Regions from separate parts of the Pseudomonas sp. GW821-FHT02H06 genome, predicted to be linked through region 1. Evidence: predicted binding sites of a transcription regulator. Region 1 holds the regulator's gene; the other holds the start of a gene.

The links. The regulator FliA, encoded in region 1, starts transcription of late flagellar genes. The targets are predictions, from matches to a motif close to CTAAAGTTTNNNNNNNNNNNGCCGNTAA.
Region 2: AC07VF_RS25730 (methyl-accepting chemotaxis protein) is a predicted target of FliA. The motif match lies at 5,124-5,151, and genes of this name have one in related genera.

What each region holds. Positions count from the first base shown of each region.
Region 1 covers NZ_JBWKVD010000017.1:124,304-132,459, forward strand. The annotation lists gene AC07VF_RS22560 (protein-glutamate methylesterase/protein-glutamine glutaminase) at 1-951, opposite strand, end outside; gene AC07VF_RS22565 (chemotaxis protein CheA) at 1,340-3,679, opposite strand; gene AC07VF_RS22570 (protein phosphatase CheZ) at 3,824-4,612, opposite strand; gene AC07VF_RS22575 (chemotaxis response regulator CheY) at 4,632-5,006, opposite strand; gene fliA (RNA polymerase sigma factor FliA) at 5,248-5,991, opposite strand; gene fleN (flagellar synthesis regulator FleN) at 5,988-6,821, opposite strand; gene flhF (flagellar biosynthesis GTPase FlhF) at 6,940-8,156, opposite strand, start outside.
Region 2 covers NZ_JBWKVD010000027.1:26,325-34,480, reverse strand. The annotation lists gene AC07VF_RS25745 (sulfate ABC transporter substrate-binding protein) at 1-917, opposite strand, end outside; gene AC07VF_RS25740 (ion transporter) at 1,053-1,919, opposite strand; gene AC07VF_RS25735 (urea transporter) at 1,965-2,852, opposite strand; gene AC07VF_RS25730 (methyl-accepting chemotaxis protein) at 3,377-5,008, opposite strand; gene AC07VF_RS25725 (response regulator) at 5,572-5,949, shown strand; gene AC07VF_RS25720 (TetR/AcrR family transcriptional regulator) at 5,953-6,561, opposite strand; gene AC07VF_RS25715 (hypothetical protein) at 6,801-7,025, shown strand; gene AC07VF_RS25710 (COG4705 family protein) at 7,137-7,895, opposite strand; gene AC07VF_RS25705 (outer membrane protein OmpK) at 8,105-8,156, opposite strand, start outside.

The DNA of each region.
Region 1 (8,156 bases):
TTTTGCCGCCGAGCCAAAGGTGATGTCGACGCAGGGCTTGTAGTTCAGGCGTTCATCGCCCGGCAGGATTTTAACCGCGCCGCGACCATCGACCATCATCTGTTTGCCGCCCGGGGCCAGCAGTGCCAGACCGGGGCGCAGGATGTCACCGTCCTCGGCTTCCTTGACGCTGATGCGGCACAGCTTGTCGAGGCGCTCGGCGAAGGCTTTGGTGAACGCGGCCGGCATGTGCTGGATCAGCACGATGGGCGCCGGAAAGTTGGCCGGCAGTTGGGTCAGTACGCGCTGCAAGGCCACCGGACCGCCGGTAGACGTGCCGATCGCCACCAGTTTGTAGGCTTTGCGCTTGGGCGCAGCCGACGTCGGCGCGTGGTGGTGGGACGCCGCTGCAGGCTGCTGCGACGCCGGCGCGGCTGAACGCGCAGGCGCAGGGGCTGGCGCCGGACGCGATGGTCGCGCTTCGGCAGCCGTGCTGCGCGGTGCAGCGGGCGCAGCAGACGGCGCGGGCGCCGAGGTGGCAGAAGGCGTGCTGCCGTAACCGCTGAAACGACGATTGCTGCGCGAGATGCTGTGCACTTTCTCGCACAGCATCTGTTTGACCTTCTCGGGGTTGCGCGAGATGTCTTCGAAATTCTTGGGCAGGAAATCCACCGCCCCGGCGTCCAGCGCATCGAGCGTGACTCGGGCGCCTTCGTGGGTCAGGGAGGAGAACATCAACACCGGGGTCGGGCAACGCTGCATGATGTGACGGACCGCGGTAATGCCATCCATCATCGGCATTTCGTAGTCCATGGTGATCACGTCGGGCTTGAGGGCCAGGGCTTGGTCAATGGCTTCCTTGCCATTGGTGGCGGTACCGACCACCTGGATCGTGGGATCCGAAGAGAGAATTTCCGAGACACGACGTCGGAAAAAACCCGAATCGTCCACGACGAGAACCTTGACTGCCATAAACACTCCAAAGAGCGCGCGCCACCCTGAGGGGCCGCACGCCCTGAATCACGTAGCTTGGGTCACATTGGCAAAACGAGACAGGCCAGTGGGACCGGTTTTCGCGCTTAAAACGAGACCGGGTCTATTTGTAGGACCGGCGTTAGCCGGGAAGGCATCGGGTGTCACACCGAAAGATCAAGGGTGTTCACCCTGCCCTCTTCCCGGCTGAAGCCGGTCCCACTGAAAAACCTCGCAAGGCGCCCTCCGCATGCTGTTAGTGGGACCGGCTTTAGCCGGGAAGGCGTCGGGTGTCACACCGAAAATCCACAGTGTTTTCGCCGCCCTATTCCCGGCTGAAGCCGGTCCCACCAAAAATCGCAAGCCGCCCTACTGAAGCCGATCCTGCTTAACCAATCCGTCGGGCCGCATAGCGCTTGAGCATGCTCGGGACATCGAGAATCAGTGCGATACGGCCGTCACCGGTGATGGTCGCGCCCGACATGCCTGGCGTGCCTTGCAGCATTTTGCCCAGCGGCTTGATCACCACTTCTTCCTGGCCGACCAACTGATCCACCACGAATCCGATGCGTTGCGTGCCCACCGACAGAATCACCACGTGGCCTTCGCGCTGCTCCTCGTGAGCCGCCGAGCTGATCAGCCAGCGCTTGAGGTAGAACAACGGCAGCGCCTTGTCGCGCACGATCACCACTTCCTGACCGTCGACGACGTTGGTGGTCGACAGGTCCAGGTGGAAGATCTCGTTGACGTTGACCAGCGGGAACGCGAAGGCCTGGTTGCCCAACATGACCATCAGCGTCGGCATGATCGCCAGGGTCAGCGGCACCTTGATGATGATCTTCGAGCCCAGGCCTTTGGTGGAATTGATGCTGATGGAGCCGTTGAGCTGGGCGATCTTGGTTTTCACCACGTCCATGCCCACGCCACGCCCGGACACATCGGAAATCTCGGTTTTGGTCGAGAAGCCCGGCGCGAAGATCAGGTTGTAGCAGTCGGTGTCGCTGAGGCGATCCGCTGCATCCTTGTCCATCACGCCACGCTTGACCGCGATGGCACGCAGGACCGCAGGGTCCATGCCTTTGCCGTCATCGGAAATCGACAGCAGGATGTGATCGCCTTCCTGTTCGGCGGCCAGAATCACACGACCGTTCCGGGACTTGCCGGACGCCTCGCGCTCTTCCGGCGACTCGATACCGTGATCGACCGCGTTGCGCACCAAGTGGACCAGCGGGTCGGCCAGGGCCTCGACGAGGTTCTTGTCCAGGTCGGTTTCTTCACCCACCAGTTCAAGGCTGATTTCTTTCTTCAACTGACGCGCCAGATCGCGAACCAGTCGCGGGAAGCGACCGAACACTTTCTTGATCGGCTGCATGCGGGTCTTCATGACCGCGGTCTGCAGGTCAGCGGTGACCACGTCCAGGTTGGACACGGCCTTGGACATGGCTTCATCGGCGCTGTTGGCGCCCAGGCGGACCAGGCGGTTACGCACCAGCACCAGTTCGCCGACCATGTTCATGATTTCATCCAGCCGCGCGGTGTCGACGCGCACGGTGGTTTCCGCTTCAGACGGCGGTTTTTCGCTAGGCGCCGGAGCAGCAGCGCGAGCTGGTGCCGGAGCAGCAGCGGGTGCAGCTTTGGCCGGCGCCGCAGCAGCAGGCGTCGCTTTGGCCGGTTCGGCTTTGGCGGGCTCGGGCTTCTTGGCCGGTGACGCTGCGGCCGGCGCTGCAGCTGCACCGGCAGCCACGGCAGGTTCGAACTTGCCTTTGCCGTGCAACTGATCCAGCAGGTCTTCGAATTCGTTGTCGGTGATCTCGTCCGACGCAGCGGCTTTCGACGCAGCGGAGGGCGCAACCGGAGCGGCAGGTGCAGCGGCAGCAGGTGCCGCAGTGCCAGGAGCCGCAGCGCCGACGGCGTCCGGCGAGAACGAGCCTTTGCCGTGCAACTGATCCAGCAGCGACTCGAATTCGTCGTCAGTGATTTCGTCACTGGCCGGTGCGGCAGACGGCGTCACAGCCGCCGGCGGTTGCACCGCATCAACGGCGAACTGGCCTTTGCCATGCAACTGATCGAGGAGTGATTCGAATTCGGCGTCAGTGATTTCATCGCTGGCCGCCGTGCCAGCCGGTGCAGCGGAAGCCGCTGCTGCCGGCGCTGCTGCAACGGGTGCCGCGGCAACAGGCGCAGACGGAGCCGGTGCAGGAGCACCTGCCGCTTGCGCCTTGACGGCGTTCAGCGAATCCAGCAGCTGTTCGAATTCCAGATCGGTGATGTCTTCGGACGGCGCTTCAGCGACCGGCTCTTCAACCACCACCGGTGCCGCCGCGATTTCTTCTGCCGAGGCTGGCTCGGCCAGGCGTGCCAGTGCGGCCAGCAATTCAGGCGTGGCCGGAGTGACGGCAGAGCGCTCGCGCACCTGACCGAACATGCTGTTGACGGTGTCGAGTGCTTCGAGCACCACGTCCATGAGCTCCGAGTCGACGCGACGCTCACCCTTGCGCAGGATGTCGAACACGTTCTCGGCGATGTGACAGCATTCAACCAGCTCGTTGAGCTGGAGGAAGCCGGCGCCCCCTTTTACAGTGTGAAAACCGCGAAAAATTGCATTGAGCAGGTCCGCATCGTCAGGCCGGCTTTCCAGCTCGACCAACTGCTCTGACAACAGCTCGAGAATCTCGCCGGCCTCTACCAGAAAATCCTGAAGGATTTCTTCATCGGCGCCGAAGCTCATTGGGGGGTGCTCCTAAAATTAACCGTCAAACCGATCCGGAGGCTGCACTGACGGCCTGCGCGCATTGCTTTCGTCGAAGCATTGGCGCGCGGGTCCAGCAGCCACTTTCACAGAAAACCTGAAGTCCGAGACAGAATGACCGAATCAGAATCCGAGGCTGGATAGCAGATCGTCAACATCATCCTGTCCGGATACAACGTCTTCACGTTTATCGGCATGAATCTGCGGACCTTCACCCTTGGAGTGAAGTTTTTCTTGTTCTTTTTGCTGACGGAACATTTCCTGGTCGTGCTCGATGCCCGCGAAGCGGTCCACCTGGCTCGCCATGAGCACCAGCTTGAGCAGATTGCGCTCGACTTCCGTGACCAGCGTGGTCACGCGCTTGATCACCTGACCGGTGAGGTCCTGGTAATCCTGAGCCAGCAGGATGTCGTTCAGGTGCGCAGAGACCTCGGTGGTCTCCTTCTCGCTGCGGGTCAGGAACACATCGACGCGGCGGGCCAGATCACGAAACTCTTCGGCGCTGATCTCGCGGCGCATGAAGCGTCCCCAATCGGCGCTCAACGACTTGGCGTCTTCAGTGAGCCCGTGCATCAACGGCGTGCTCAGCTCTACCAGATCCATGGTCCGGTTCGCCGCGTTTTCAGTCAGCCTGACGACGTACGACAGCCGCTCGGTGGCGTCGGTGATCTGGGAGACCTCCTCGGCCTGCGGCATGTTCGGGTCGATCTGGAAGTTGACGATCGCGCTGTGCAGCTCGCGCGTCAGTTTGCCGACTTCCTGATACAGGCCGCGGTCGCGGGTCTGGTTAAGCTCATGGATCAGTTGCACAGCGTCGCCGAACTTGCCCTTTTCAAGGCTCGCGACCAGCTCTTGTGCGTGTTTCTTCAGGGTTGACTCAAAGTCACCCATTGTCGAATCTTTGGAATCCATAGCGCCCTCGCAGCGGACATCAGCTATTGACGCGCTCGAATATCTTTTCGATTTTTTCTTTGAGCACTTGCGCGGTGAACGGCTTCACCACGTAGCCGTTCACACCGGCCTGAGCGGCTTCGATGATCTGCTCGCGCTTGGCTTCGGCAGTGACCATCAGCACCGGCAGGCTGCGCAGACGCTCGTCGGCACGCACCTGACGCAACAGGTCGATGCCGGACATGCCCGGCATGTTCCAGTCAGTGACGAGGAAGTCAAAAGCGCCGCTTTGCAGCATCGGCAATGCGGTGAGTCCGTCATCTGCTTCGGCCGTGTTGGTGAACCCAAGGTCACGCAACAGGTTTTTTATGATCCGCCGCATCGTTGAGAAGTCATCAACGATGAGGATTTTCATGTTCTTGTCCAATTCGACCTCCAAGCAGTCTTTAACGCGTTCAGCACCTGAACGCGCGTTCAATCAATACCGGCTGCGCCGAACATCAAGAGGGGGTTGAATCGACCGGAACAAGCGCAGCGAAACCGGATCATCTACGACCCGGTTCGACCGACTCCTGCCGTGTCTCATTTGCTTCCCGCTCACGTCTTGCACAGCCGGTCTTACACGCAACACGCAGGCCTCGCGGCCTGCGCCTGATTCACGAACGTGCGCGCCACTCGCCAAGACGACCGCGCAACCGCGCCGCGCATTGACTGTGCAACTGGCTGACCCGCGACTCGCTGACCCCCAGGACCTCACCGATTTCCTTGAGGTTCAGCTCTTCGTCGTAGTACAGCGACAACACCAGGCGTTCACGTTCGGGCAAGTTGGCAATGGCCTCGGCCAGCGCAGCCTGGAAGCGCTCGTCTTCCAGATCCCGCGACGGTTCGAGGGACTGGCTCGCGCCGTCCTCGTGCAGCCCTTCGTGTTCGCCGTCCTGCAACAGGTCGTCGAAACTGAACAGGCGGCTGCCCAGGGTATCGTTCAAAATCCCGTAGTAATCGTCGAGACTCATTTCAAGTTCGGCAGCAACCTCGTGATCTTTAGCGTCACGGCCGGTTTTTGCTTCGATTGCACGAATCGCGTCACTGACCATGCGCGTGTTGCGGTGGACCGAGCGCGGCGCCCAATCCCCCTTGCGCACTTCGTCGAGCATCGCACCACGGATACGAATACCCGCGTACGTCTCGAAGCTGGCCCCTTTGGTGGAGTCGTATTTGGTCGAGACTTCGAGCAAGCCAATCATGCCCGCCTGGATCAAATCCTCGACCTGCACGCTTGCCGGCAGACGCGCCAGCAAGTGGTAGGCGATTCGTTTGACCAGCGGGGCATAACGCTCGATCAGCTCATACTGGGAGTCTTTGGACGATTTGCTGTACATGCGATAGCCACTTGCTGTCATGAGACGGGCCCTGCGCTGGTTTGATGCACGAGGCGTTCTACGAAAAATTCCAGGTGGCCGCGCGGGTTCGCCGGGAGCGGCCAGGTGTCGACTTTCTGCGCGATGGCCTTGAACGCCAGGGCACATTTGGAACGCGGAAACGCTTCGTACACGGCGCGCTGTTTCTGCACGGCCTTGCGTACGCATTCGTCGTACGGCACGGCGCCCACATACTGCAGGGCCACGTCGAGAAAACGGTCGGTGACTTTGGTCAGCTTGGCGAAGAGGTTACGCCCTTCCTGCGGGCTCTGGGCCATGTTGGCCAGGACGCGGAAGCGGTTCATGCCGTAATCGCGGTTGAGCAGTTTGATCAGGGCATAGGCGTCGGTGATCGATGTGGGCTCGTCGCACACCACCAGCAGCACTTCCTGGGCCGCGCGGACGAAGCTCACCACCGACTCGCCGATGCCGGCGGCGGTATCGATGACCAGCACATCGAGGTTGTCGCCAATGTCACTGAACGCCTGAATCAGCCCGGCATGCTGCGCCGGGGTCAGGTGGACCATGCTCTGGGTGCCTGATGCCGCCGGCACGATGCGTACACCGCCCGGGCCTTGCAGCAAGACATCGCGCAGCTCGCACCGCCCTTCGATGACATCAGCCAGGGTGCGTTTGGGGGTCAGACCCAACAATACGTCGACGTTGGCCAGACCCAGATCGGCGTCCAGCAGCATGACGCGACGTCCCAGCTCGGCCAGTGCCAGTGAAAGATTCACTGAAACGTTGGTCTTGCCTACGCCACCTTTGCCACCGGTCACCGCGATAACCTGTACGGGATGCATGCTGCCCATGTTAATTGTTTACCTTGTCTTGCTTAGACCTAAGCCACATGTCGGGCTGCACGTTCAGTGTCTGAACAATGCCTGGCAGACCATCGATGCAGGAAAATTCCACTGTCATTTTCTTCACCTAGCCCGCGCGCTTGCCGGTGCTGTGATAAAGATCCGCAAACATATCCGCCATCGCTTCCTCGCTTGGCTCCTCCTGCATCTGCACGCTGACAGCCCGGCTCACCAATTGGTGCCGACGCGGCAAATGCAGATCATCCGGTATCCGTGGGCCATCGGTGAGATAGGCCACAGGCAGTTCGTGTGTCACGGCCAGGCTGAGCACTTCGCCCAGGCTGGCCGTTTCGTCGAGCTTGGTCAGGATGCACCCGGCCAGGCCGCAACGTTTGTAACTGTGATAAGCCGCTGACAGCACCTGCTTCTGGCTGGTTGTCGCCAGCACCAGGTAGTTGCGCGCCTTGATGCCACGCCCGGCGAGGGTTTCCAGTTGCAGACGCAGGGCCGGATCGCTGGCTTGCAGGCCGGCGGTGTCGATCAACACCACGCGCTTGCGCAACAGCGGCTCCAGCGCCTGTGCCAGGGACTGGCCCGGGTCGACGTGGGTGACCGGTACATTGAGGATCCGGCCCAGGGTTTTCAGTTGCTCCTGAGCGCCAATGCGGAAACTGTCCATGCTCACCAGCGCGATATTTTGCGCGCCGTATTTCAACACATATCGGGCCGCCAGTTTAGCCAGCGTGGTGGTTTTGCCCATGCCGGCAGGGCCGACCATGGCAATCACACCGCCCTCTTCCAGTGGCTCGACGTCCGGCGTGGCAATCATGCGGGCCAGATGGGCCAGCAGCATGCGCCAGGTGTGAGCCTGATCGTTGGAGTCCGGGACCATCGCCAGCAAGTCGCGGGAGAGCGGGCCGGAAAGGCCGACCCGTTGCAGACGGCGCCACAGATTGGCCTGTTGCGGACGGCCGTCTCGCAGCTGGTTCCAGGCCAGCGAGCCCAGCTGGACTTCCAGCAGTTCGCGCAGGCCGTTCAATTCGGAACGCATCGCTTCGTAGGCGCGGTCGCCAACGCCCGGCTCGGCGTTGCGCTCGGCGCGTTCGGCGGCCACTGCGGCGTGGACGGACGGGCGAAACGGTTCTTCCAGCGTCGGTTCGATCTGCTTGCTGTCATCCATCGCAAGGCCGGCGAACAACTGACGGTTGGCGACAGTGTCCAGCTCGCTGCGGTGGGTCAGCTCAGCCTGAGCAGTGACGATGAGCGACTGAGTCTTGCGCAGCTCGTCTTCGAGTTCGATGTTCGGCACACGCGGGGCCAGCGCAGACAGCTTGTAGTCCAGGG
Region 2 (8,156 bases), on a different contig from region 1:
TCCACTGACAGGAAGTCCACTTTCGGGAAGCGGTCGGTGTATTTGGCCAGCACTGCGGGGTCCCGTGGACGCAGGTAGTTGGCGGCCGCGATTTCCTGGCCTTCTGGCGACCACAGGTACTTCAGGTATTCCTCGGCCACGGCGCGGGTGCCTTTCTTGTCGACCACTTTGTCCACGACGCTCACCGGCGGTTCGGCTTCGGCGGAGACGCTCGGGTAGACCACTTCGAACTGATCACGACCAAACTTGCGGGCGATCATTTCCGCTTCGTTCTCAAAAGTCACCAGCACGTCGCCGATGTGGTTGGTCATGAACGTGGTGGTCGCGCCACGGCCGCCGGTGTCGAGCACCGGCACGTGGCTGAACAGCTCGCCGACGAACTTCTTCGCCGCTGCTTCATCGCCGCCGTTTTTCAGCGTATAGCCCCAGGCCGAGAGGTAGGTGTAGCGGCCGTTGCCCGAGGTTTTCGGGTTCGGCACCACGACTTCAACGCCATCCTTGACCAGGTCCGGCCAGTCCTTCAGCGCCTTCGGGTTGCCCTTGCGCACGATGAACACCGTGGCCGAGGTGAACGGCGCGCTGTTGTTCGGCAGGCGGGTGACCCAGTCCTTCGGCACCAGCTCGCCGTTGTCGGCCAGCGCGTTGATGTCAGTGGCCATGTTCATGGTGATGACATCGGCAGGCAGGCCGTCGATCACAGAGCGCGCCTGCTTGCTCGACCCGCCGAAGGACATCTGAATCGTCGCGTTTTCTTTGTGCTCAGCTTCCCAGTGCTTCTGGAACGCGGCGTTGTAGTCCTTGTAGAAGTCGCGCATCACGTCATACGACACGTTCAGCAGCGACGGCGCGGCGGCTTGTGCAGCGCTGCCCAGAGCCAGTCCTGCGGCGAGCAGGGAAGCGGCGAAGATCTTTTTCACTGTGGATTCCTTGTGGCGTTGAGCAGGGGTGCGTTTAGTGATTCGCTCTTGGAAGAGCCGTTGTTATAACCAGGCAAGATGGCCAATGGCTGGCGACTATAACCAAAGTCCCCAGCGGCTCAATAGATCAAAAACTCATGTGCTTATGTCCCGTTGCGCGTCCGCCGGTGCGGCCATCGCGCCGAGCTTGGGAAACAGCGCATTGCCGCAGCGCGAACAGAACGCCGCGTTGGGTTCATGGGCGTTCTTGGCGCACACCGGGCAGTTGTGCTGCAGCTGATCGCCGCGCATGGCGTTGGCCAGTTCGGCGGTGAAAATCCCGGTGGGCACGGCGATGATCGAGTAACCGGTGATCATCACCAGCGACGACAGGATTTGCCCGATCGGCGTCTTCGGCACAATGTCGCCAAAGCCCACCGTGGTGAGGGTGACGATCGCCCAATAGATGCCCTTGGGAATGCTGGTGAAGCCGTGCTCCGGCCCTTCGACGACGTACATCAGCGTGCCGAACACCGTCACTAGCGTCGACACGGTGGCCAGGAACACGATGATCTTCTGCTTGCTGCCACGCAGGGCGGCGAGCAGGTAGTTGGCTTGTTTCAGATAAGGGCTGAGCTTGAGCACGCGGAAGATCCGTAGCATCCGAACCACGCGCACGATCAGCAGGTACTGCGCGTCGCTGTAGTAGATCGCCAGGATGCCCGGCACGATCGCCAGCAAATCGATCAGGCCGTAGAAGCTGAAGGCGTACTTGAGGGGGTTGGGCGAGCAGTACAGGCGCAGCAGGTACTCGACCGCGAAGATGAAGGTGAAGGTCCACTCGATCCAGGCCAGGGGGGCGGCGTAGTTGCGGTGAACGGCCTCGATGCTGTCGATGATCGCCACGAGCAGGCTGCAGAGAATGAGCACCAGCAGGATCTTGTCGAAGCGTCGGCCGGGTTTGGTGTCACTTTGAAAAATGATGATGCGTAGCTGTTCGCGCCAGCTGATGTTGCTGTCCATGGGGTCGTTCCGCGTGCAAGGTCGGCAGAGCGTGGGACAAAGCGCTCAGGAGCGCAACCTGTCATCACCGATAGCCTGACGCAGCAGCCGGGCGCTGGCCTGCACCAGCCAGCAGGCCAGAATGAACGGGGCGGTGAGCGTCGCCAGCCCCATGGCTGCAAACCCCGGCTGCAACAGAATCGACAGCCCAATGGCGCTCGCCGGTAACCAGGGTTTGTGCCGCGCCTGACTGAAGGCCAGCCCGGCCAGCGCCGGGTTGTAGCCGCACAGAGCGGGCAGTGGCAAGTCAGGCTGCGACTGCCACAGCACGAAGGTGACGCCGCTGATGCAACCGACAAAGGCCCAGAGCGCGGCGCGCCGATTGGCGATCAGCAGCCCGACACCGATCATCACCCCGGCCAGCGGATGATCGAGCAGAAAGACCTGGCCGAAACCCAGGGGCAGCGCGTGGATCGGGTTCAGGTCTGCGATAGCCGCTTGCATCGGTTCGACAAACATCAACAACAGCCAGCCAAACAGCACGAAGGGCGCGGTGTAGGCGTTGAGGCACGTCGCGCGCGGCGTGCGTTCCAGCCAGGCGTGCATGAGCATTGCGCTGAGTCCGCCGCAGGCAATGGTCAGCAGCGGCACCAGTGGCGACCATTCGACCTGCGAGCCGATCAACAGCCCGAGCAAAATGCCGTTGTAGCTGTAGAGCCCGGATTGGCGCCTGACTTTCGGGTACCCGCGCCGTTGCGCCGTGAGCAAACCCGCGACGGCCCCCAGCAACGCCCCGCCCAGGGAGGTGGGCGCGCTGATCAGGATCGCCGACAGACAGAAAACCCCGCACAGAGGGCTGCGTTGCAGCAGCACCTGACTGAAACCGTTAAGAAGAGCTTCGGCCCAGTCGTGGCAGTGGGAGGGGGAGGGGGGTGCAGAAAGGGCGGGTGGCATATATGTATTCAATAATTGTAGTTATTGTATACATAATGACTTGAGGTACGTACTTCAGCAAGGCTGTAAGCGAGCTACATTCTCTCATCGCCACTCCAGCTGACACACCGTATATTTCTGTAGGACCGGCTTCAGCCGGGAAAGCGCCAGGCGTCACAGCGCAAAATTGAGGGTGCCCAGGCTGGCCTCTTCCCGGCTGAAGCCAGTCCGACGGAAACACCGCGTACCCCTGTGGGACCGGCTTTAGCCGGGAAAGCGCCAGGCGTTACACCGCAAAATTGAGGGTGCCCAGGCTGGCCTCTTCCCGGCTAAAGCCAGTCCTACGGAAACACCGCGTACCCCTGTGGGACCGGCTTTAGCCGGGAAAGCGCCAGGCGTCACACCGCAAAATTGAGGGTGCCCAGGCTGGCCTCTTCCCGGCTGAAGCCGGTCCCACGAAAACACCGCGTACCCCTGTAGGACTGGCTTTAGCCGGGAGAGCGTCAGTCGTTACACCGCAAATCTTATGGGGCTCAATCTGGTTGTTACACCCGAAACTGCCGCAACAACCCATTCAGCTGTTCACTCAACCCCTTGAGCTGATTGCTCGCCGCGCTGGACTGTTCGGCCGCCACCGCCGTGCTCTGGGACAGTTGTGCGGCCTGGGTGACGTTCTGGTTGATGTCTTCCACCACGTGGGATTGCTCAAGGGTCGCGCTGGCGATGGAGGCGTTCAGGCCGTTGAGGTTGCGCAGCGCCTGGCTGATCGACGTCAGGCTCTGGCCGGCCAGGTTGGCCTGCTCGATAGTCAGCTGCGAAGAACGACTGCTGTCGGCGATGACTTTCACCGCCGCATCCGAATGCGCCTGCAGGCGCTCGATCATCGCCTGGATTTCCGCCGTGGATTTCTGCGTGCGCTGGGCCAGCAGGCGGACCTCGTCTGCGACGACGGCGAAGCCACGGCCCTGATCACCGGCGCGGGCGGCTTCGATGGCGGCGTTGAGCGCGAGCAGGTTGGTCTGCTCGGCAATCGAACTGATCACCTCCAGCACGCCGCCGATCTGCGTGCTTTCGCTGGCCAGCGTGCGAATCACTTCCACGGCCTGATCGATGGTGCCGGACAGGTGCCCGATCTGCTTCAGGCTGCTGTCGATGTTGGCCTGACCCTGCTGCGCCTGGGATTCGGCGTTGCGCATCTCGCTGGCGGCGTGCTCGGCGTTCTTCGCCACGTCCTGCACGCCATAAGTGACCTCATTGACCGCCGTGGCCACCTGCTCCATCTGCAGCGACTGCTGCTGGCTGCGTTCCTGGGCCTGAATGGCGTTGCTGCCCAGCTCACTCGACGCCTGACCCAGGCCGACCGCAGACGACTGCAGCTCACTGACCACCCGCCGCAGCTTGGCGGTGAACGCATTGAAGTGCCGGGCCAGTTGCGTGACTTCGTCGTTGCCCTGGGTTTCCAGGGTGCGGGTCAGGTCGCTTTCGCCGCTGGCGATATTGGCCATCGCCTCGACAGTGGCCTTGAGCGGGCCGGCGATGCTGCGCGCGATGAGAATCAACAGCAGCGCCATGACCAGAATGATGCCGGCACTGATCGACAGCGCCTTGACCACCTGTTTGTAGAACTCGGCCTGCACGTCATCGATGTAAACGCCCGAGCCGATGATCCAGCCCCACGGCGCGAACAGCGAGATGTAAGAGGTCTTGCCGACCGCATCAGTGGCGCCGGGCTTGGGCCAGCGGTAATTGACCAGGCCGGCGCCTTTGGCCTTGGCCAGGGTGACCATCCCGTTGAAGACCTGAAAGCCGTCCGGGTCTTTGATGCCGGACAGGTCCTGGCCTACCAGCTTGGGATTGGCCGGGTGCATGATCATCACCGGGCGCAGGTCGTTTATCCAGAAATAGTCGGTCTGGTTGTAGCGCAGCCCGCGAATGGCATCCATCGCCTGCTGTTGGGCCTGCTCGCGGGTCAGGGTGCCGGCGGTTTCCAGGCCATGGTAGTAATCGAGCAGGCCGCTGGCGGTCTGCACCACGTGCATGGTCTTGACGGTTTTGGCTTCGTACAGATCGTCGTGGATCTGTTTGAGCATCGCCGCCGCCAGCGTAAACAGCATCACCACGGCGACGATGAGAATCAGCCACAAGCGCCGGCTGATGGAAAGATTGCGCATATTCATGATCGTCACTCCGCTTCTTTATTCTTCTTGTTCGGCCAGGCCGCTCTATAACCGCTTGCACGACACTCCATTGACCCGCATCCCTCAGCGGAGGGAAGCCATGGTGTCATTAAGCATCTCGGCCTGACCGGTATAAACCTGAGTGTGGGCGCAGGTCACTGACACAGGTATAGCCAAAGGCTTACACGACCTGAGGAACTTGGCTCTAGGTTGAAACACATCGTCGCGGTACATTGGATCCATCAACTGCAGCAACGGACCGCTGCAGGATCAAGGACAATCGACCGTTGCCAGGCATTGGCGGCCAACAGGAAGTTGGACGGTGTTGCACAAACCCGCTTCGGCGGGTTTTTTATTGCCTGTGATTCAGCAAAGTCCTGTTTGTACGGTTTCATTTCCAGAATCTGCACACCGTTTCGACCAAATGTTGCTTCCCAATGGAATTTCCGGCGCTCGCGCCGCTCACAGTACGGACTACACCCGAGTCCAGGACAGGGCCGGCCGGGCAGGCATGGGAAATAATTATTGTGGATGTGGCGCAAATGGCAGCAGACGTACCAAACATGGGACTCATTCTGGTGGTTGAGGACGAGGAAATCATTCGCGAGTTCGTTTGCGAAATCCTCGAGGATGAAGGCTTTACCACCCATGCGCTGGAGACTGCAGACGAGGCGGCGAAGTACCTCGAAAGCAACTCGCGCGACGTGGCGCTCCTCCTGACCGATATCCTCATGCCGGGCACCTTGAACGGTGCGGACCTTGCGAACCTGTCGAGCAACAAGTATCCGCAGATCCCGATCCTGATCATGTCAGGCCACGAGACACCCGAGAGCTCGGGTGTCGTACATCCAGTCGTGTTCATCCGCAAGCCCTGGAGCTTCGGCCAGCTCTTGCAAGGTGTGAACAGGGCCTTGGGCTACGACAAGGAAGAAAGCCAGTGACCTTCAGCGGTCCGGCTCACACCCTTTGAGCACCAGGCGGATGATGGTCTGGGCGGCCGCTTCGTAATCAGCGTCGTCCAGAGTCGCTTTACCCGTCACCGTGGAAATCTGCCAGTCGAAGTCGGCGTAGGTCTGGGTCGCGGCCCAGATGCTGAACATCAGATGATGGGGGTCGATCGGGGCGATCAGACCGTCCTCGATCCAGCCCTGAATACATTCGATGTTATGCCGGGCCTGTCCATTCAGCTGCTCAACCTGCTCGGGCGTCAAATGCGGCGCGCCGTGCATGATCTCGCTGGCGAACACCTTTGAAGCGAAGGGCAGCTCGCGGGAGATGCGGATCTTCGAGCGGATGTAGCTCGTCAGCACTTCAGCCGGCACACCCTCGCGATTGAACGGCGTCGACGCCTGCATGATTGGCTCGATGATGCTTTCGAGCACCTCGCGATACAGATTGTCCTTGGACTTGAAGTAGTAATAAACGTTGGGCTTGGGCACACCCGCCTTGGCGGCGATGTCGCTGGTCTTGCTGGCGGCGAATCCCTTATCGGCAAATTCTTCGCTGGCTGCGCGCAGGATCAGTTCTTTGTTGCGCTCGCGGATGCTGCTCATAAACCGGTATGTCCTTGCCTGCTCGGCGGTGGCGAATGTTAGCACCGGCCTCGCAGCAGGCTCAACATTGCCTCGGCTGCGCAACAACATCCCCTTTGTCCACCGGCTTTGTCACTGGCGCGACGGCGCGCCAATGCTATTGTGTGGCGGGTTGTACCGGGAGCAATAGCGGAATGGCAGCAACTAAACTGGCGCCTTATCAAGGCTGAACGCGTATTCGGTGGCGAGGTGTCGGCAGCATGAACAGCCCATTGTTTTCCAGCGTCGTTGCGTATGCCCAGCATTGCGAGCGTCAGCTGGTGGAAATCCTGCACCGCCGGCCGACGCTCGACCGGCAGCAGGTCATGACCTGGGTCGACGAGCAGAGTCATGCGATGAAAGACCGTGATCCCCTCGACCTGCTGCGCTCGCTGAACGCGAGGGTGCGAGCGGGCAAGCCGCTGCCGTGGGAAGGGCATTCCTGAGGGGGTGACCCTGGCCGCGTTTGCCTGTGCCCCTTGAACCTCAGCCTGTGTAGCGAGGGTTGAAGTGCTTCGGTCTCAGGCAAGCGCGCCTTACTTCGATGGAGCGTGTCCTTACTTGTCGCTGATTACCGCATAGGCCGGCGCGGGCTTGCGGTTGTAATACATGGCGGCGCCCACCAGCAGCACCAGAATGCCCAGCAGTACCATCGACGAACCCACCGTCCCGAAGTCCAGGCCGCCTTTTTCATGGGGTTTGGTCAACACGTCGCCCAACGTCGCCCCGAACGGGCGAGTCAGCACGAAGGCGATCCAGAACAACGCCACCGAAGACAACCGGGTGGTGTAGTGAAGCACCACGACCACGGCAATCGCCGAGCCGATCAGCAACGCCCCGCCCATGAAACCCAATCCCGAGTCATCCGCCAGGAAGTCGCCCAGCGCCGTGCCCAGGGTGTTCGAGAACAGGATCGCGAACCAGTAGAACAGCTCGGCTTTCAGCGTGGTGACGCGGCTGACTGACAACGACCGTTCGCTCCAGTACCAGGCCGAGAAGATCGCCAGCAGGATTGCCACCAGAATGGCCGAACCCGCTGCATAACCGAGGCCCAGCGTACGGTCCATGAAGTCGGACATGGTGGTGCCCGCGGTGCTGGTGGAAAGAATCACCAACCAGTACAGCGCCGGGTTATAGCGTTTGGAGGCCAGTTGCGTGATGAGCGTGACGACAAACACGCTGATCAAGATAAGGGAGCTGATCAGATAGCCAACGTCGAGGGTCATCGACAGCAAGTCGCCTGCTGTTTCGCCTAACGTGGTGGCACAGATCTTCATGACCCAGAACGCGAGCGTAATCTGCGGAAGTTTGTTCATTGTGATTACCGGGTGGTTCAGACAGGGAGGTTCGAGTGTCTGCCCGACAGTGGCCGACGGTGCCTATCTTCCCGGAGCGGAAGTTAAAAATCGGTCACATGAAAATGAAAAGCGCATTAATTGCCCGGAGCGCAAGGCCCCGGGCATTCTGCTGTGGACGCCTGCTGGCAACGGCTGAGAAGGCGCTTGCCAGCATCGTCCCGGGGCAATCAGAAGAACACTTTCACCAGCAAACTCGCGGTGTTCTGGTCCGTGTCGAAA